DNA from 2 places in the Comamonas flocculans genome. Region 2 is predicted to be linked to the other one. Evidence: predicted binding sites of a transcription regulator. Region 2 holds the regulator's gene; the other holds the start of a gene.
The links. Region 2 encodes NrdR, which represses ribonucleotide reductase genes. Its sites were predicted from a motif close to CACNANATNTNGTG; they were not measured.

Region 1: a site for NrdR is predicted at 7,729-7,742, ahead of FOZ74_RS01055 (ribonucleoside-diphosphate reductase subunit alpha). Genes of this name have one in related genera too.

Annotation. Positions count from the first base shown of each region.
Region 1 is NZ_CP042344.1:224,518-234,671, reverse strand. It holds gene FOZ74_RS01085 (bifunctional riboflavin kinase/FAD synthetase) at 1-319, shown strand, start outside; gene ileS (isoleucine--tRNA ligase) at 403-3,258, shown strand; gene lspA (signal peptidase II) at 3,251-3,781, shown strand; gene FOZ74_RS16005 (hypothetical protein) at 3,852-4,712, opposite strand; gene FOZ74_RS01065 (Kae1-like domain-containing protein) at 4,940-5,806, opposite strand; gene FOZ74_RS01060 (Na/Pi cotransporter family protein) at 5,905-7,569, shown strand; gene FOZ74_RS01055 (ribonucleoside-diphosphate reductase subunit alpha) at 7,814-10,154, shown strand, end outside.
Region 2 is NZ_CP042344.1:3,198,814-3,208,967, reverse strand. It holds gene rnr (ribonuclease R) at 1-1,149, opposite strand, end outside; tRNA gene FOZ74_RS15360 (tRNA-Leu) at 1,168-1,252, shown strand; gene FOZ74_RS15355 (DUF349 domain-containing protein) at 1,347-4,004, opposite strand; gene FOZ74_RS15350 (lytic transglycosylase domain-containing protein) at 4,781-5,611, shown strand; ZMP/ZTP riboswitch at 5,664-5,815, shown strand; gene glyA (serine hydroxymethyltransferase) at 5,848-7,092, shown strand; gene nrdR (transcriptional regulator NrdR) at 7,117-7,566, shown strand; gene aroC (chorismate synthase) at 7,626-8,723, opposite strand; gene FOZ74_RS15330 (CBS domain-containing protein) at 8,782-9,243, opposite strand; gene FOZ74_RS15325 (O-acetylhomoserine aminocarboxypropyltransferase) at 9,321-10,154, shown strand, end outside.

The sequences.
Region 1 (10,154 bases), 360 kb from region 2:
CGTGCATGGTCTGGGCGCCGCGCCACTGCAGGGCGTGGCCAACTTGGGCGTGCGCCCCTCGCTCGATCCGCGCGACGTGAACGCGGGCCGCGTGCTGCTGGAGACGCACTGCCTGGACTGGCCCGCCGAGCTCGGCGCCGAAGGGGGCTACGGTAAAATCATCTGCGTGGAACTGCTCTGCAAATTGCACGACGAATTGCGCTACGAAAGCCTGCAGGCGCTCACCGAAGGCATAGCGCGCGACCGCGACGCGGCGCGCGCGTATTTCGCCACCACCTACCTGCAAACCCGCCGCCAGACGACGCGCGACCGAATTTGACGCAGGCTCGCACAGCCTGGCCCGTCACCTTCCCCTGCTTGCCGGTACAGCGCCCGCAAGTGCCAAGTTCTTGAAAGTCTTCCATGCCCGATTCCAAACCCAAGCACGCGCCCGAGAGCGCCTACCGCGCCACGTTGAACATGCCGGACACGCCGTTTCCGATGCGCGGCGACCTGCCCAGGCGCGAACCCGGCTGGGTCACGGAATGGAACGACAAGGGCCTGTACAAGAAGCTGCGCGACGCCCGCCATGGTGCGCCGAAATTCATCCTGCACGACGGCCCGCCGTATGCCAACGGCCAGATCCACATCGGCCATGCGGTCAACAAGATCCTCAAGGACATGATCGTCAAGGCGCGCCAGCTCGAAGGCTACGACGCGCTCTACACGCCGGGCTGGGACTGCCACGGCCTGCCGATCGAGAACGCGATCGAGAAGAAGTACGGGCGCAAGCTGCCGCGCGATGAGATGCAGGCCAGGGGCCGGGCCTTTGCCACCGAGCAGATCGCCCAGCAGATGCAGGACTTCCAGCGCCTGGGCGTGCTCGGCGAGTGGGAGCACCCCTACAAGACCATGGACTTCGCCAACGAGGCCGGGGAGCTGCGCGCGCTCAAGAAGGTGATGCAGCGCGGTTTTGTCTACCGCGGTCTCAAGCCGGTGTACTGGTGCTTTGACTGCGGCTCGTCGCTCGCGGAGTTCGAGATCGAATACCAGGACAAGGGCAGCCAGACGCTGGACGTGATGTTCCCCGCCGCCGATCCGGGCCGGCTGGCGGCGGCGTTTGGCCTGGCCAGGCTGGACAAGCCCGCGTTTGCCGTGATCTGGACCACGACCGCCTGGACGATTCCGGCCAACCAGGCGCTCAACGTCAACCCCGAACTCGAATACAGCCTGCTCGATACCGAGCGCGGGCTGTTGATCGTCGCCTCGGCGCTGGTCGAGAAGTGTCTGGAGCGCTGGCAGCTCCAGGGCAAGGTGATCGCCACCACCGTGGGTGCGAAGCTCGACCACATGCCCTTTCGGCATCCGCTCGCCCACGTGGACCAGGGGTTTGACCGCCTCTCGCCCGTCTACGTGGCCGACTACGCCACCGCCGAGGACGGCACCGGCATCGTGCACAGCGCGCCCGCCTATGGCGTGGAGGACTTCAACTCCTGCGTGGCCAACGGCATGAAGGTGCAGGACATCCTCAACCCGGTGCAGGGCAATGGCGTGTACGCGCCGGACCTGGGCATGTTCGCCGGCCAGTTCATCTGGAAGGCGGTGCCGCTCATCATCGATGCTTTGAGAGTGGCCGGGCGGCTCATGGACACGCGCGCCATCACGCACAGCTACCCGCATTGCTGGCGCCACAAGACGCCGGTCATCTACCGCGCTGCCGCGCAGTGGTTCGTGCGCATGGACGAAGGCGAGGGCGTGTTCACCGATCCAGCACAAAAACCGGCCCAAACGCTGCGCCAGATTGCGCTGGCAGCTATCGAAAACACCAGTTTTTACCCGGAAAACGGCAAGGCGCGGCTGCGCGACATGATCGCCGGCCGGCCCGACTGGTGCATCTCGCGCCAGCGTTCCTGGGGCGTGCCGCTGCCCTTCTTCCTGCACAAGGACAGCGGCGAGCTGCATCCGCGCACGCTCGCGATCATCGACCAGGCGGCCGATATCGTGGAGCAGGGCGGCATCGAGGCCTGGAGCCGCCTGAGCGCCGAAGACGTGCTCGGCGCGCAGGAGGCACAGTCCTACACCAAGAGCACCGACATCCTGGAGGTGTGGTTCGACTCGGGCTCCACCTTCTGGCACGTGCTGCGCGGCACGCACCCGCAGCTGCACCACGACGAAGGCCCCGAGGCCGACCTGTACCTGGAAGGGCACGACCAGCACCGCGGCTGGTTCCATTCCTCGCTGCTGCTGGCCAGCGCCATCTACGGGCGCGCACCCTACCGCGGCCTGCTCACGCACGGCTTCACCGTGGACGGCCAGGGCAAGAAGATGAGCAAGTCGCTGGGCAACACCGTCTCGCCGCAGGAGGTCAGCTCTCGCCTGGGGGCCGAGATCATCCGGCTGTGGTGCGCCTCGACCGACTATTCCGGCGACCTGGCGATCGACGACAAGATCCTCGCGCGCGTGGTCGACGGCTACCGGCGCATCCGCAACACCCTGCGCTTCCTGCTGGCCAACGTGAGCGACTTCGACCCGGCGCGCGACGCGGTGGCGACCGAGGAAATGCTGGAGATCGACCGCTGGGCGCTGGCGCGCACCGCCGCCTTGCAGCAGGACATCCTTGCGCATTACAAGGTCTACGAATTCCACCCGGTGGTGGCGCGGCTGCAGCTCTTCTGTTCGGAAGACCTGGGCGGCTTCTACCTGGACGTGCTCAAGGACCGGCTCTACACCACCGCCCCCAAGAGCCTGGCGCGGCGCAGCGCGCAGACCGCGCTGCACGCCATCACCCACGCCATGCTGCGCTGGATGGCGCCCTTCCTGTCGTTCACCGCCGAGGAGGCCTGGAAGGTGTTCGGCGGCTCCGGGTCCATCTTCCTGGAGACCTATTGGAAGCCGGCCGAGGTGGACGAGGCGCTGCTCGCCCGCTGGCAGCGCATCCTGGAGATCCGCGCGGCGGTGAACAAGGAGATCGAAAACCAGCGCGAGGCGGGTGTCGTCGGCTCGTCGCTGCAGGCGGTGGTGGCGCTGGCGGCCGGGCCCGAGGACCACGCGCTGCTGGCCAGCCTGGGCGATGACCTGAAGTTCGTGTTCATCGTCTCTGCTATCGAACTCAAAGCTGCCGACGCTTTGCAGATCAGCGTTTCAGCCAGTTCCGAGCACAAATGCGAGCGCTGCTGGCACTACCGCGCGGACGTCGGCCAGGATGCGGCGCATCCGACGATCTGCGGGCGCTGCGTGAGCAACCTGTTCGGCGATGGCGAGCGTCGCGTTCATGCCTGAGGCGGCAAAGGGCGCGGGCGCCGCGCGCCAGGCATTGCCCTGGCTGGCCTGGGCGGCGGTCGTGGTGGTGCTCGACCAGCTCACCAAGCTGCTCATCCTGCGCGCCTACCAGCTGGGCGAGGCCACGCCGGTCACCGGCTTCTTCAACATCGTGCGCGCGCACAACAGTGGCGCCGCGTTCTCCTTCCTGGCGGGTGCCAGCGGCTGGCAGCGCTGGCTCTTCGTCGGCCTGGGCCTGGTCATTGGCGCCTTCATCGTCTGGCAGCTGCTGCGCCACCCGGGCCAGAGGCTGTTTTCCTTTGCGCTGGCCAGCATCCTGGGTGGCGCCGCGGGCAACGTGCTGGACCGTCTGCAGCACGGCTACGTGGTGGATTTCCTCGATTTCCACTGGTCCTGGCTCGCGGGCATCTTCTACCGCGGGCACTTCCCGGCCTTCAACCTCGCGGATTCGGCGATCACGCTCGGCGCGGTGTGCCTGATCGTGGATGAGGTGCGGCGCAGCAGGACGGCGCCGGCAAAATGAAAATGCACATTGCTGTGCAATGTGCATTTGCTCGGGCAAGCCGCACCGGAGCGCTCCGGTGCGGTCCGCGTTACAGCGAAGCGTTGTTCAGGCGGCTACTGGGCATCAACTCCATGATGACGTCCTGAACCTCATCCTGAGGGCCAAAGTATTTCAGCGGGATCCCGTTGCCGACGCCTAGCCAGTGCGTGGTCTTGCTGCCGTCACCCTCGGTGATTTCAAACTTGCAGGTGTCGAAGGTGCCGGCCGGAATGGAGATTCTCTCCTGGCCCACGTAGGTGGACTTCAGCGTTTCCTGGCTCACCTGGGTCGGCGCCAGGGAACTCGAAACGGTTGCCGTGGTGCTGGCAACTGCTGTGCCACCCGGCGCCAGTGTCAACTTTTCGTCTCTCAGAGGGGGGTCGTAGGTGGTCGTGACATTGAAGCTCATGTCCATCACCGCCACGTCCGCGGTAGAGCCGACTTGAATCGATGTCACGCCGTCCAGCTTCGCGTAAGTGTGGACCGTCGAAGTCGTGGGGCCGGCCGCTGCCAGTGGCGCAGGTGAGGAAAACTGGGTGACCGCGACGGATTTGTGGTCAAACAGGCCGGAGTGCCCGTTGAAGGTCGCGCCCGTGGAAACGGAAATCTGGTGCGAGCTCGTCCCGGTTGCGCCGCCGGTGAGCTGGTAGTCGAGCAGCGCGGTCGCGCCATCGTGAAACAGCGCATCGCTGAAGCAGTCCGATGCGGTGCCGGTGCCGGGAGCCGGCGCCGGCGTGGGAGCGGGTGTCGGGGTGGGTGCTGGAGTCGGCGCAGGCGCCGGGGTTGGCGCTGGCGCTGGCGCGGGGGTGGGCGCCGGGCCGGGGTCGGAACTGCTGGAACCGCCACCACATGCCGCCAAGGCGGCGGTCGCGATGATCAAGGCCGGTATCTGAAAATATCTTTTTTGCATGGCTCTTCCTTTGATGCTTGCGTGCCCACGCCGCTGGCTTCAGCCTGAAGCCCAAGCCCAAGCCCAAGGCGAGACGCTTTCCCCCTCTGGAAAACGTTTCTGGGCGCGGCCATGGTAACGAATGGCGTATTGACCTTGGAAGAAGGCGGAAAGGCGCGGCCCTCCAGGCGGCGTGAATGGCCGGTTTCAAAACCCGATGGGCGGTCTGCGGCTTGGGGTCGCGGGCGTCAAGCCAAGTGGCCGTAGCCCAGCAGCGCCGCCAGCGCAATGCGTGCGCTGGCCGACGGTTGGCGCGCCGGGACGATCAAGCGGCAATGGGCTTGCAGCGTCTGGCGCAAGGCCCGGTTGCGCGTGACGCCGCCGCTCAGCGCCACCTGGCTCAGGCCGCTGCGCCGCAGGGCTTCAAGCGTGGGCGCCAGCAGTTGGCGCACCACCGCAGCCTGCACTGCGGCGGCCAGGTCGGCGCGAGGCTGTTCACAGGGGCTGCCTTCCAGTTCCCGCACGCGCGCCAGGGCGGCGGCGCGCAGGGGGGCAAAGACAAAACCGGTTTGCGCCTTGGTCTGGTCCGCCTCGGGCAGTTCCACGGCACCGGCGTTGCCGAAGTCCGCGAGACGCTCGATCGTCGGCCCACCCGGCGCTTCCATGCCCAGCGCCAAGGCCAGGGCATCGAAGACCGCGCCGGCGGACAGGTCCAGCGCATGGGTGAGGACGCTGCAGTGCGCGGGGTCGTCCACCCGCGCGAGCACGGTGTGCCTGGCCGTGGCCACCAGTGCCAGATAAGGGCCGGCCGGTGGCGTTTCATAGGCCAGCGGCGCCAGCAGGTGGGCCAGCGCCGGGTCCACCGCCTGGGTGCGGGCGGCGGAAAACAGCGTGGCCAGCGCCGGGTTCATGCTGGAGCAGCCTGCGCCGACCACGCGGGGCGACGGCAGGGGTGCGCCCTGCGCGTCGTGCAGCGCGCGCAGTTCCTCCAGGCGGGCGCATTGCCCCTGGCCCAGCAGCGCCGGCCTGCCGCTGTGGTCATCGATCAGCGTCCAGGTGATCTTGCCGCCCCGCGAGGCAATGCCCAGGGCGGGTCCGTGTTGCGCGTGTGTCATGCCGCGGGCGAGTGTAGGCGCCGCGCCGATGGCTGCGGGTATGCTGTGCGCTTGCACGCACGGGCAACGAGGGATTGCCCCGTGCTGCGCTAGTATCCATGAAGCACCTTCTGAATCTGCTGGCCGCGATCGCCCTGCTGGTGTGGGGCATGCACCTGGTACGCACCGGGGTGCTGAGGGTGTTCGGCGCCAATTTGCGTGCCTGGCTGGCGCGCAGCCTGGGCAACCGCTTTACCGCGGCGCTGTCGGGCATAGGGGTGACGGCGCTGGTGCAGTCCAGCACCGCCACGGCCCTGATGACGGCCTCTTTCGTCGGGCAGGGGCTGATCTCGCTGCCGGCCGCGCTGGCGGTGATGCGCGGGGCGGACATAGGCACGGCGCTGATGGCGGTGCTGCTGTCGTTCGACCTGTCCTGGCTGTCGCCGATGTTCATCTTCGTGGGCGTGGTGCTGTTCATCACGCGCCAGGCCAGCACCGCCGGGCGGGTGGGGCGCATCTTCATCGGGCTGGGGCTGATGCTGCTGGCGCTGGAGCGCATCGTGCAGGCCAGCGACCCCATGCTCGCCTCGCCCGTCACCGCCGTGGTGCTGGAAGCCCTGGGCAAGGACCTGCTGGCCGAGATTCTCATCGGTGCGGTGCTGGCCATCATTTCCTACTCCAGTCTGGCGGTGGTGCTGCTGATCGCGGCCATGGCCGCGTCGCAGGTGGTGCCGGTGGACATGGCGCTGGGCCTGGTGCTCGGCGCCAATGTCGGCAACGGCCTGGCCGCGGTGCTGACGCTGGCGGGTGCGGACACCGAAGTGAAGCAGGTGACCGTGGGCAACCTGCTGTTCAAGCTGCTGGGCGTGGCGGTGATGGCGCCCTTCGTCGGCCTGTGGCTGCGCCTTGTGCAGCCGCACATGCCGGGCGTGGGGCATGGCGTGGTGCTGTTTCACCTGGCCTACAACGTGATCATCAGCGTGGGCTTCATCGGGCTTACCCAATGGGTGGCGCGGCTGATTGCGCGCCTGCTGCCCAAGCCGGCGCGGCTGCCGGGCCAGCGGCCGCACCACCTGGACCCCTCGGCGCTGTCCACGCCGTCGCTGGCCATGAGCCTGGCGGTGCGCGAGGCGCTGACGCAGGCCGACGTGGTGGAAAACATGCTGACCGGTGTGATGGAGGTGATACGCCGCAACGACGAGTCGCTGGCCATGCGGCTGCGCGAGATGGACGACGAGGTGGACAGCCTGTATTCCGCGATCAAGTACTACCTGACCAAGATCCCGCGCGACGACCTGGGCGAGAAGGAGAGCCGGCGCTGGGCCGACATCATCAGCTTCACGATCAACATGGAGCAGATCGGCGACATCATCGAGCGCATCGTGCAGGACGTGGAAGAAAAGAAGATCAGCAAGGGGGTGGAGTTTTCCGAAGCCGGCATGGCCGAGATCTCGGACCTGCATGCCCGCCTGGTAAACAACCTGCGCCTGAGCATGGGGGTGTTCCTGGACGGCACGGTGCGCGACGCCCAGCGCCTGCTGGAAGAAAAGGGGCACTTTCGCGCGCTGGAGCGCACCTACGCGGCCAACCACCTGGCGCGCCTGGCCGAGCGCGCGACGCAGAGCATGGAAACGAGCTCGCTGCACATCGACCTGCTGTCGGACCTGCGGCGCATCAACTCGCTCATCAGCGCCACCGCCTACCCCATCCTGGAGCAGGCCGGCGCCCTGCCTTCGGGGCGCGAGCGCGCCGTGGGACATGAAGGCGGACTGCCCAAGGTCTGAAGCCTGAGCCGCGGCCCGGCGCACCCACGTGCCGGAGGGCTCCGACCCACCTTTGGCCACTGGCGGCACCCTTTGTTGCAAATTGGCCAAAGCCAGCGAAGGCGCGCGTCAGCGCCGGTTTTGCCGCGCCCCGCGGCAACGTGGCGGCTCTCTTTTCCCCACTAGATGTTGTGTTAGGCTGCTTACAAAACTACTATACGTAGTGTTTTATGAACTGCCACACACCACAGGAGAGCAAGCCGCCATGATCGAATCCGTCACCAAGCGCGATGGCCGCGTAGAGCCATTCACCCCGTCCAAGCTCAACGGCTGGGGCGAATGGGCCGCCAAGGCCCTGGGGCCGGATATGGACTGGTCCTCGGTGGTGCTGGAGACGGTCACGGACATGCCCGAGCAGGTGACGACCACCATGCTGCAGCAGCAGCTCATCAAGAACTGCCTGCAGTCCGACTCGTGGCTGTACAACCGCATGGCCGGGCGCCTGTACGCCGCGCTGATGCACAAGGAGGTGCACGGCGTCTTCATGCCCACGGTGCTGCAACTGCACCGGCGCCTGCAAAAGCTGGGCTACATGGAGGTGCTGGACTATTCCGACGAGGAATACGCCGAGGTCGAGAAGCTCATCGACCACGACCGCGACTACAGCTACGCGCACTACCAGTTGCACACCCACCTGTCGAAGTACGCGATCGCCGACCGGGTGAAGAACCGCATCTACGAGACCTCGCAGTTCATCTACATGCGCATGGCCATGGCGCTGGCAGTGGACCAACCGCGCGAGCGGCGCATGCATGACGTGGCGCGTTTTTACGAGCACCTGTCGATGAACCGCATCAACGCGCCCACGCCCAACCACATCAACCTGGGCACCCCCCTGCGTGGCTACGCCAGCTGCTGCCTCTACACCACGGCCGATTCGGCGCGCTCTATTGCCGTGGGCAATCACATCGCCTACACCATGACCTACATGAGCGCGGGCATCGGCTCGCACATGAACCTGCGCTCGGTCAACGACCCGGTGCGCGGCGGCGTGATCCGCCACCAGGGCAAGCTCCCCTACCTGCGCGCGGTGGTGTCCGAGGTCAAGTCCAGCCTGCAAAACGGCCGCGGCGGCGCCTGCACCAGCTATTTCTCGATCTACGACCCCGAGATCGAAACCCTGCTGCGCCTGAAGAACCCCATGTCCACCGAGGACAAGAAGATCCGCGGCATGGATTACTCGTGGGGCAGCAACCGCCTGTTCGCGCGCAAGGTGGCGCGCAACGAGGACATCTTCCTGTTCAACAGCTTCACCGCGCCCGATCTGTACGAGGCGCTCTACAGCAACGACGAAGAACGCTTCGAGCAGCTCTACCAGAAGTACGAGAAGAACCCGCTCTTCCCCAAGCGCTTCGTCAATGCGCGCGAGCTGCTCATCACCGCCTGCAACGAATGGAACGAAACCGGGCGCATCTACGAGCACAACATCCACGAGATGAACCGGCACACGCCGTTCAAGGAGACCATCTACAGCTCCAACCTGTGCTCCGAGATCGACCTGCCCACCGGCGCCTACAACCACATCACCGAGATCTACCAGGACGCGGACGTGTCCTTCGTCGAGTTCGAGGATGAAGAGGGCGGCACGCACCGCCTGAGTGGCGCGCACGCCGTGCGAACCGGCCGCGGCATGGTCTATCCGCTGGAACTGCGGGAGGGTGACGAGGTGAACGGCGTCACCGTCCAGAAGATCCTGCAGCGCTCTTCGCCCGAGGTGGCCACCTGCAACCTGGCGGGCATCTGCGTGGACAACATCGAAAGCGACGCGCAGTACGAGGAAGTCGCCTACTACGCGCTCCTGATGATCGACAAGTGCATCCACCTGGCCGAATACGAGCTGCCGCACATCGGCTACACCTCCAAGGCGCGCCTGAACGCCGGCGTGGGCATTCTGGGCCTGGCGCACCTGATGGCGCGCGAGCACAAGCGCTACACCACCGCTGAAGGCAAGCAGTTCATCCACCTGGCGGCCGAACGCCACTTCTACCACCTGGTGCGCGCCAGCCTGCGCCTGGGCAAGGAACTGGGCAACGCCCCCTGGATGCACAAGACCCGCTGGCCCGAAGGCTGGATGCCGCTGGATACCTACAACCGCAACGTCGACCAGATTGCCGACTTCACCAACCACTACGACTGGGACGCGCTGCGCCTGGAGGTGGTGGCCAACGGAGGCATCCGCAATTCGGTGCTGGCCGCGCACATGCCCACGGAGACCTCGGCCAATGCCTCGGGCACGACCAATGGCGTGTACCCGATCCGCGAGCTGACCATGATCAAGACCGACAACCAGCGCGTGAACTACTGGGCCGCGCCCGAGGGCGAAGAGCTGGCCGAATGGTACGAATCGGCCTGGAACATCCCCGCCAGGGACATGACCGAGGCCTACGCCATCATCCAGAAATGGACCGACCAGGGCATCTCGGCGGACTTCTACCGCAAGGTCATCGGTGACGCCTTCATCGGCTCCAGCGAGATGATCCGCGACTACCTCTACCGCATCAAGATGGGCCTCAAGAGCAAGTACTACATGAACCAGAAGACCTCGG
Region 2 (10,154 bases):
CTCGATCTTCTCGATGCGGCCGTTGTCGTCGCAGACGATCTGGGTTTCCGTGGTTTCGAAGTCCACCGCACCGCGCGCGTGGCGCGCCGCCAGCAGCGCGCGGTAAGCCTCGTGCAGGTGCAGCAGGTCCGGCAGCTGCGCGGACAGCTGGGCCGCCTGCGATCCCCGGGTATTGGCCAGCGCGGCCGAGACCTGGGCATAGGTCAGGCGCGCATGGCTCTGGATGACCGCGGGGTAGAACTGGTAGGCGTGCGTCTGGCCCTTGCCGTTGATGACCATGTCGCAGACCATGGCCAGGCGCGCCACGCCGGGGTTGAGCGAGCACAGGCCGTTGGAAAGCTTTTCCGGCAGCATGGGCAGCACGCGGCGCGGGAAATAGACGCTGGTGGCGCGCTCGTAGGCATCGGCGTCGATGGCGCCGCCCGAATCCACGTAGTGGCTGACGTCGGCGATCGCCACCAGAAGGCGCCAGGCCTTGGCCCGGCCCAGGCGCATCGGGGCGCAATAGACGGCGTCGTCAAAGTCGCGCGCGTCTTCGCCATCGATGGTCACGAAGGGCACGTCGCTGAGGTCCACGCGGCCCTGCCAGTCGGCCTCGCGCACCTGGTCGGGCAGCGCCTGGGCCTGCGCCAGGCAGGCGTCGGAGAAGACGTGCGGCACGCCGTACTTGCGCACCGCGATCTCCACCTCCATGCCGGGGTCGTCGATCTCGCCCAGCACCTCCACCACGCGGCCTACCGGCTGGCCGTGCAGCGCCGGCGGCTCGGTCAGCTGCACCACCACCACCTGGCCGACGCTGGCGCTGCCGATGGCGCTGCGCGGCACCAGCACGTCCTGCCCGTAACGCGTGTCCTCCGGCGCCACCAGCCAGATGCCCGCCTCGTGCAACAGGCGGCCGATGATGGTCTGGCTGGGACGCTCGATGATCTCGAGCACCCGCCCCTCGGGGCGGCCGCGCCGGTCCTGGCCGATGATGCGCACGCGCACCCGGTCCTTGTGCAGCACCGCGCGCATCTCGTTCGGTGCCAGGTAAATATCGCCTTCACCGTCGTCGCGGAGCACGAAGCCGTGTCCGTCGCGGTGGCCGCGCACGCTGCCTTCAATTTCCTTGTTGGCGTTTGCGTGAAACTCGTTTTTTTTGCTATACAATCTGCGACTTCCTGAAATGCCCAGGTGGCGGAATTGGTAGACGCACTAGTTTCAGGTACTAGCGGGTAACTCCGTGGAGGTTCGAGTCCTCTCCTGGGCACCAAGTGTAGAAGAACACTTGGCATTGATACGAAGACAGGCCGCTTGCATTTGCATAGCGGCCTTTTCTTTTGCCTTTTGGCTTGCTGCGCGCAAGATCACTTGCGCAGCAGCACCTTGAGCGCTGCCTGCAGGCGTTGCCCGCCGGCGCGGTCCGCCGGCCCGGCCAGCACGCGGGCGGTGTCCTCGGGCCAGGTCTCGCCCGGGCCCGGTTCATTGCGGCGCGTGAGCAACTGCAGTTGCAGCGCGCGGCGCGCGTCGTGGTGTTCGGCCGGCGTGGGCACGTCGGCGGCAACTTCCAGGCGCAGCAGCGCCTCGGCATTGCCGGCCTGCGCGCCGCCCTGCAGCGCCTTCGCCCAGGCGGCCAGCGCCTGCGCGTTCACGCCGCGGCCCAGCTCCCGGGCAGCGGGCAGCAAGGCGGCGTCGCGCTGCTCCCAGGCCTGCATGAGCTGACCCAACGCCTCGCCGTGGGCCTGGGCTGCCAGCTTGCGCAGTGCCATCTGCGCCTGCTCCACCGCTTCGCGCTGGGCGCGAAATGCGGCGTCGCCCAGGCGCGGGCCGCGCTCGGGGCGGGCGCCGCGGTCCTGGCGGTCGCGGCCAAAGCGTTCGCCGCCGGGGCGTGGCCCGCGCCCCTCGGGACGCGGACCCGAGGGCTTGCGTCCGGTCGGCGCCGGCGTAGCCGGCTTGCGGGCGTCGGGCCGGTCATCGCCGCGCACGGCCACCACGCGGCGCGGCGCGGCCGGTGCGACCGCGTCGTCCGCGGCCGGCGCTGGTGTGTCTTCAGCGCCGGCATCTTCAGATACCGTAGCTGCATCCGCTTGACTGGCGGGCGTTTGGGCCGGTTTTTGTTCAGATTCCTCTGGTGCCGCCTGCGCGGGGCGGCCCTGCATCACCACCTGCAGCTCCTGCATCGCCTGGCGGATTTGCTCGGCATCGCCCGAGGCGTTGGCGGCATCCAGCGCGCGCGACGCCTGCAGCACGGCGGCGTCGTGCGCCGACAGCGCGGCGACGCTGCGTTCGCGCTCGGCGCTCTTGCGTTCGAAAGCAGCGTCGATCGGGCTGCGAAACGCGTCCCAGAGCCTTTGTTCCTGGCGGCGCTCCAGTGGCACGGCCTGCGCCAGCGCCTGCCAGCGCTGCTGCAGCGCCTTGACCGCGTCGGTGCGCAGCTGCGGCGCGGCGCCGAGGGCCTGCGCCTCGTCGATCAGCGCCTGGCGCTCCTGCAGGTTCTGCTTCTGGGCCGCGGCCAGCGGCGCGCCGGCGGCGGCCAGCGCCTGCTTCCACAGCGGCTGCAGTTCGGCAAAGAGCCTTTCGCCGACGTGACCGCTGCTGCGCCAGCGCTCGCCGAACTGGTGCAACGCGCGGATCTGCGTCTTCCAGTCGCTGGAGCCGGCGTGCTCCGCGCTCCAGGCCTTGAGCTCGTCGATCAGCGCCAGGCGCTGGGCCTTGTGCTCCTGCGCCTGGGCGCGTGATTTTTCCAGCCACTCTTCGACCTGCTTGTGCGCGGCATTGCAGGCTTCGTCGAACTTCTTCCACAGCGCATGGTTGGCCAGCGCGCCCTGGTCGGCCTGCTTCCATTGCTCGCGCAGCTGGCGCAGCTGCTCCTGCAGCCGGCGCCCGCCCAGCGCCTGGCCTTCGGGGCGCTGCAGCAGCCCCTGGGCCTTGGCCACCAGTTCTTCGCGGATCTGATCGGCGCTCCAGCGCTGCCAGCCTTCGAGCTCGCCGGCCGCGGTCAGTGCGGCATGCACGCGCGCCTCCAGCGCCGCATCGAGGAAGCGGCCATGCGCCTTCCAGGCGGCGCGCAATTGCTGGGCCGCGCCGACGCTGGCCTTGCCACGGCCTTGGGCGGTGGCGCCCTCCAATCGCGTCAACGCCTCGGTGACGGCCTGCACGGCCTGGGCGATGCGCTCGGGGTTGGGCGCGGCGCGCGCGGGCTCGGCCGCGGGGCTGCTTGCTTCACCGCGGGCGGCGCGCAGTTCTTCGGCCCAGACGGGCACCTGCGGCAGCGGGGCCTTGGAGTCCTCGCTGGCCGCGGCCGCCTGGGTGAGCGCGGCGCCAAACGCGTCCCAGACCAGGCCGAGCTGGGTCTGCGCCGACTCGAGCTGGGGCGCAAAGCGCAGGTCCACACCGGGCCAGACGGGGTCTTGCACGATCTCCCGTGCCTGGCTGCGCCAGCGCACGACATCCTCGGCCAGCGCCGCGTGGGCGGCCTCGGCCTCGCGCCAGGGCTTGGTGGAAAGCACCTCGATGCGCTGCGCCATCAGCACCGCGGCCTCGCGCTGCACCTGCACGCGGTGCTGCAGGTCTTCCACCGCCTTGACGCGTTCGGCCAGCCGGGTCTTGAGCGTCTGCAAGGGCTCACGCGAGAGCGGCGCGCCGGCACGGGCCGCGTCGCGCTGCCAGGCGAGCGCATCGGCAATATTGAGCCGGGGGGCATCGAGCAAGGCCTGGGCCCGCGCCGCCCACTCCGCTGCCATGGCCTGCTGGGCCACGGCGCGGCGCTGCTCCTCCAGGCGCTCGCGTATCGCCTTGGCCGCGCCCTTGTCGCGCGCGCTCAGCTCCTTGAACACTTCCTGCATCTGGGCGCTGTCGGGGTCGGTGGCCAGCCAGTCGCGGATGCGGGCGGAACGCTCGCCCGAGGTGGTCGCGGAGAACGCGCCGCCGGTCAGCGCATCCAGCGGATGCACGTGGGCGCTCTTGTCCGCGGGAGCAGCGGCATCGGGTTCAGGCGCAGGGCTGGGGGAAGAAAAGGGAAACATGGGTGATGCGAGGATAGATCGGTAGGGCGGGTATCGCGCGCCCGGCGTCATCAGGGCAAGAAACGCGCGGGCAAGACGGCTATTGTGGCTTGGTTTGCCGCGCTTGCCGCTGGCGCCGCCACAAGCCTGTGGGCCGCGCCCGCGCGGCCCCACAAAGAGAAGCCCGGTGGCGGGGGAACCCCGGCACCGGGCTGGAGGATCGGCATACCCGCCTGATCCGTCCCTGGCGCTGCGGAGATTGCTGTCCGACGCGCCGGAGGCAAACGATTGCCTCCCATGGTGCTGCCCGCCTTGCCGGGCACGGGGCGATCGATGACGAATCGACCGGCCTTGCAAGGCTGGCAAGCCTCGTCTGCTTGCTGCAGACGGAGCGCACCTTAGCAGCTTTGCACCTGCCGTGTCACGCATCGTTGCAACTCGAAACCACTGGACGGCAGCCGACTCGCCAAGCCGCGCCGTACGGGGCAAACCCTTGGTTTCGGCGCTTTCGATCCAACCAACGGGATGCCGCTAATAATGTTTTTGTTCTAAAAGACTATTCTTTATTATTGACCGCGTATATGGAAGCTCCCTAGAATCCGCCTCAATTTCACAAGGGGTCCGTACAAACCCTTATACGTCTCACAGTGCCATGCACCATGCCGGTCCCCTCCGAACGGGCCGGTCTCTCTTGTACCAAGGGTGGTGGCGGAACGCCGGAACCGGTTCCGGCCCTTGAAGATGTCGCCTGTGCTTCGGACGCAAAGCAGGCCGGCATCAATGCAAAAGGACTCCCCATGAAGAAGGCAGGCTTGCGTGCCGTCTCTGGTATTCGTACTTTCGTCGGCGACATTGCTGCCGGATTCTTTGAAGTGACCCACAGCGGCCTTGCGCTGCTGGGGCTGGCGGTGGCGTTTGCCGCCATCACCCTGAGCGCCCGCCCCGACCTGCGCCAGATGGGCGCCGACCAGCTCATGGGCTGGCTGCAGGAGCGCCAGGTGGAGATCAACGGTTTTGCCCTTGAAGCCGTCGCCAGCGAGCGCGCCACCGCCGGCAACCCCAAGGACCTGCCGCGCGAGCAGGCCGCCGTGACCTACTGGTTGAGCAAGAAATACCGCGTGGCCCCCGAGCCGCTCGCCGTGCTGGTCGGGGAAGCCTATGCCGTGGGCGCCCGCACGCGGCTCGAACCGACGCTGATCCTGGCGGTGATGGCGGTGGAATCGGGCTTCAACCCCTTCGCGCAGAGCGCCGTTGGCGCCCAGGGCCTGATGCAGGTGATGACGCGCGTGCATACCGACAAATATGAAGACTTCGGCGGACGCTTTGCCGCCTTCGATCCCGTGGCCAACCTGCGCGTGGGCGTGAAGGTGCTGCAGGAATGCATACAGCGCGCCGGCTCCCTGGAGGGCGGCCTGCGCTTTTATGTCGGCGCGGCCAACCTGCCCGACGACGGCGGCTACGCCGGCAAGGTGCTGGCCGAGCACCAGCGCCTGCGCCAGGTGGCCCAGGGCGCCGCCCGCGCGCCGCTGGTCGCCGCGCACGCCCCCGCTCCCGCTGCCCCGTCGGGGCCCGGCGCGCTGACGCGCCAGCCGGGCGAAAAGGTGGCGCTACTGGCAGGCGGCTACTGAAGCCCGCCGGGCACGCGGCAGGTGCTGCGGCGCCGGCCTCGCAGGCTACACTCGCGCGGTACGCAACTGGCGATAGGTCTGGCATTGCCCGCCATGGGGCAGCTGGCTGACGTGGAGCGCCGGCGCAACCGGCGCATACCACGGGGAAGCGTACCGCACGGGCACAAGCCGTCGCGCGTTTTGTCGTTCGCCTGGGCAGCCCTTGCACGCCAAGGGAAGACTCCGCAACCTCTGCCATGTACCAACGCAACATCCTCGTAGAACAGACCGATCCCGAAGTGTGGGCTGCCATCCAGGCGGAAAACCGCCGCCAGGAAGAGCACATCGAGCTCATCGCCAGCGAAAACTACGCCTCACCCGCCGTGATGGCGGCGCAGGGCTCGCAGCTGACCAACAAGTACGCCGAAGGCTACCCCGGCAAGCGCTATTACGGCGGCTGCGAGAACGTGGACGTGATCGAGCAGCTGGCGATCGACCGCGTCAAGCAGCTCTTCGGCGCCGAGGCGGCCAACGTGCAGGCCAATTCCGGCTCCCAGGCCAACCAGGCCGTGCTGATGGCCTTTGCCAAGCCGGGCGACACGCTGCTGGGCATGAGCCTGGCCGAAGGCGGGCACCTCACGCACGGCATGCATCTGAACATGTCGGGCAAATGGTTCAACGTGGTTTCCTACGGCCTCGACGCCAGGGAAGAGATCGACTACGAGGCCTTTGAAGCCAAGGCGCGCGAGCACAAGCCGCGCATCATCATCGGCGGCGCCTCGGCCTATGCGCTGCGCATCGATTTCGAGCGCATGGCACGCGTGGCCAGGGAAGTGGGCGCGATCTTCTGGGTGGATATCGCGCACTACGCGGGTCTGGTGGTGGCGGGCGAGTACCCCAACCCGGTGCCGTTTGCCGACGTGGTGACCTCCACCACGCACAAGAGCCTGCGCGGGCCGCGCGGCGGCTTCGTGCTGATGAAGGCCGAGCACGAGAAGGCGATCAACTCCGCCATCTTCCCCGGCCTGCAGGGCGGGCCGCTGGAGCACGTGATCGCCGCCAAGGCCGTGGCCTTCAAGGAAGCGCTTGCGCCCGAGTTCAAGGCCTACGGCAAGCAGGTGGCCAAGAACGCCCAGGTGTTCGCCCAGACCCTGACCGAGCGCGGTCTGCGCATCGTCAGCGGCCGCACCGAAAGCCACGTGATGCTGGTGGACCTGCGCTCCAAGGGCATTACCGGCAAGGCCGCCGAGGCGGCGCTGGGCCAGGCGCACATCACCATCAACAAGAACGCGATCCCGAACGACCCGGAAAAGCCCTTCGTGACCAGCGGCGTGCGCGTGGGCACGCCGGCCATCACCACGCGCGGCTTCAAGGAAGAGGAAACGCGCCTGACGGCCCAGCTGATGGCCGACGTGCTGGACAAGCCGCACGACGAGGCCAACCTGGCCCAGGTGCGCGCCAGGGTGGGCGAGCTGACCGCGCGCTTTCCGGTCTATCGCTGAGCCGCGCACGCCGCCCGGACAGCCATGAAATGTCCGTTCTGCAGCCATCCGGACACGCAGGTCGTGGAGACCCGCGAGTCCGAAGGCGGCGAATACGTGCGCCGCAGGCGCCGCTGCAGCGCCTGCGACAAGCGCTTTACCACCTACGAGCGGCCCGAGGTGAACTTCCCGGCCATCGTCAAGAAGGACGGTCGGCGCGTGGAATACCGGCGCGAGAAGCTCGAAGGGTCGTTTCGCATTGCGCTGCGTAAGCGCCCGGTGGGCACCGAGCAGGTGGATGCGGCGATAGAGCGCATTGAAGAACGCCTGCTGCAGCTGGGTGAGCGCGAGATCCTGTCCAACCGCCTGGGCGAGATGGCGATGCACGAGCTGCAGCGGATGGACAAGGTCGCCTACGTGCGCTACGCCAGCGTGTACCGCAGCTTTGAACACATCGACGAATTCAAGGCGCTGGTGGACAAGGTCGCCGAATAGCGCTCCGGTGCTGAAACCATAGCTGCCAGCGCTTGCCTGGCAAGCGTTTACGCCACTTTTTACTGATAATTTGCCGCCACCGGCGGGGGCACCTGCACCACGTCGGCGCACTGGGCGCGCTGCAGCAGCGCGTGGTCCATCAGCACCAGGGCGAGCAAAGCCTCGGCGATGGGCGCGGCGCGTATGCCCACGCAGGGATCATGCCGCCCCTTGGTGACGACCTGCACCGGCGCGCCATGGATGTCGATGGACGGGCGCGGCGTGAGGATGGAACTGGTGGGCTTGATGGCAATGCTCACCTCGATGTCCTGCCCGCTGCTGATGCCGCCCAGCACCCCGCCCGCGTGGTTGCTCGCAAAGCCCGCCGGCGTGATGGCGTCGCCATGCACGCTGCCGCGCTGCGCGACGCTGGCAAAGCCCGCACCGATCTCCACGCCCTTGACCGCGTTCAGGCCCATCATCACCTTGGCGATGTCGGCGTCGAGCTTGTCGTACAGCGGCGCGCCCAGGCCAGCGGGCACGCCCGTGGCCTGCACGCGGATGCGCGCGCCGCAGGAGTCGTGCGCCTTGCGCAGCGCGTCCATGTAGTCCTCGAGCCGCTGCACGTCGGCCACGGGGGCGAAGAAGGGGTTGCCCTGCACATGTTCCCAGCCCTCGAAGGCGATGGGCAGTTCGCCCAGCTGCGTCATGCAGGCGCGAAATTGCGTGCCGTACTTCTCTTTGAGCCACTTCCTGGCCACGGCGCCCGCCGCCACGGTGGGCGCGGTCAGGCGCGCGGACGAGCGCCCTCCCCCGCGCGGATCGCGCAGGCCGTACTTGTGCCAATAGCTGTAGTCGGCATGGCCGGGACGAAACTGCTGCGCGATCTCGCCGTAGTCCTTGCTGCGCTGGTCCTGGTTGCGGATCAAGAGCGCGATCGGCGTGCCGGTGGTGCGGCCCTCGTAGACGCCCGAGAGGATTTCCACCGCGTCGGGCTCCTTGCGCTGCGTGACGTGGCGGCTGGTGCCGGGGCGGCGGCGGTCCAGGTCGTGCTGGATGTCGGCCTCGCTCAGGGCCATGCCCGGCGGACAGCCGTCAATCACGCAGCCTATGGCCGGACCATGGGATTCACCGAAGTTGGTGACGCGAAACAGCCTGCCCAGCGTGCTGCCGCTCATGGATGACTCCTGGTTTGGTAGCTGCCAGCGCTTGCTGGACGGGCGCTAGGGTCGGATTTCACCCTTGCGCTTCGGAGGAGGCCTGGTCTTCGGGCCAATCGCGGATATAGGCCTTGAGCAGCTTGTTCTCGAGGTTCTGGCTGTCCACCACGGTCTTGGCCACGTCGTAGAAGCTGATCACGCCCATGAGCTGGCGGTTGTCGATCACCGGCAGGTAGCGCGCGTGGCGCCCCAGCATCATGCGGCGCACCTCGTCGAGCTCGGTCTCCAGCGTGCAGATGAGCGGCCCGGGGTCCATGCTGCGATAGACCGACAGGCCGTCGAACTTGCCGCCGTTCTTCACCGCGGCGTCGATCACCTCGCGGAAGGTGAGGATGCCGACCACGCGCTCGTGCGCCATCACCACCAGCGAGCCGATATCGTTCTCGGACATGATGCGCGCCGCGTCCGCCAGGCTGTCTTCGGGCGTGATGGTGTAGAGCGTGCCGCCCTTCAGGCGCAGGATGTCGCGAACTTTCATGGCTGGTGATCGATGCGGTGGGCACCGGCAAATATAGCCCACAATGCATCGCTTCATGCATGAACACGGAGACATCCATGCCCGGCTACGCCGACCCCGGCTTTGACACGCTGGCCGTGCACGCAGGCGCCCGGCCCGACCCCGCGACCGGCGCGCGCGCCACGCCCATCTACCTCAGCACCTCCTTCGTCTTCGAGTCGAGCGAGCACGCCGCCGCGCTGTTCAACATGGAGCAGCCGGGGCACGTCTATTCGCGCCTCTCCAACCCCACCACCGACGTGCTGGAGCAGCGCATCGCGGCGCTGGAAGGCGGCGCCGGCGCCATCGCCACGGCCAGCGGCATGGCGGCGCTGCACCTGGCCATCGTCACGCTGATGGGTGCGGGCAGCCACATCGTCGCCAGCACGGCGCTGTACGGCGGCTCGCAGAACCTGCTGAACTACACGCTCAGACGCTTCGGCATAGAAACCACCTTCGTCAAACCGACCGACATCGACGCCTGGCGCGCGGCGATCCGCCCCAACACCAAATTGCTGCTGGGCGAGACCCTGGGCAACCCGGGGCTGGAGGTGCTGGACATCCCGGCGGTGGCGCAGATCGCGCACGAGGCGGGCGTGCCGCTGCTGGTGGATTCGACCTTCACCACGCCCTATCTGATGCGGCCCCTGGAGCACGGCGCCGATCTGGTCTACCACGCGGCCACCAAGTTCCTTTCGGGCCACGGCACGGTGATGGGCGGTGTGCTGGTCGATGGCGGCGGCTTCGACTGGGACGCCTCGGGGCGTTTTCCGGAGCTCAGCGCGCCCTACGACGGTTTTCACGACATGGTGTTCGCGCAGGAATCGAGCGTCGGCGGCTTTCTGCTGCGCGCGCGCCGTGAAGGCCTGCGCGACTTTGGCGCCTGCATGAGC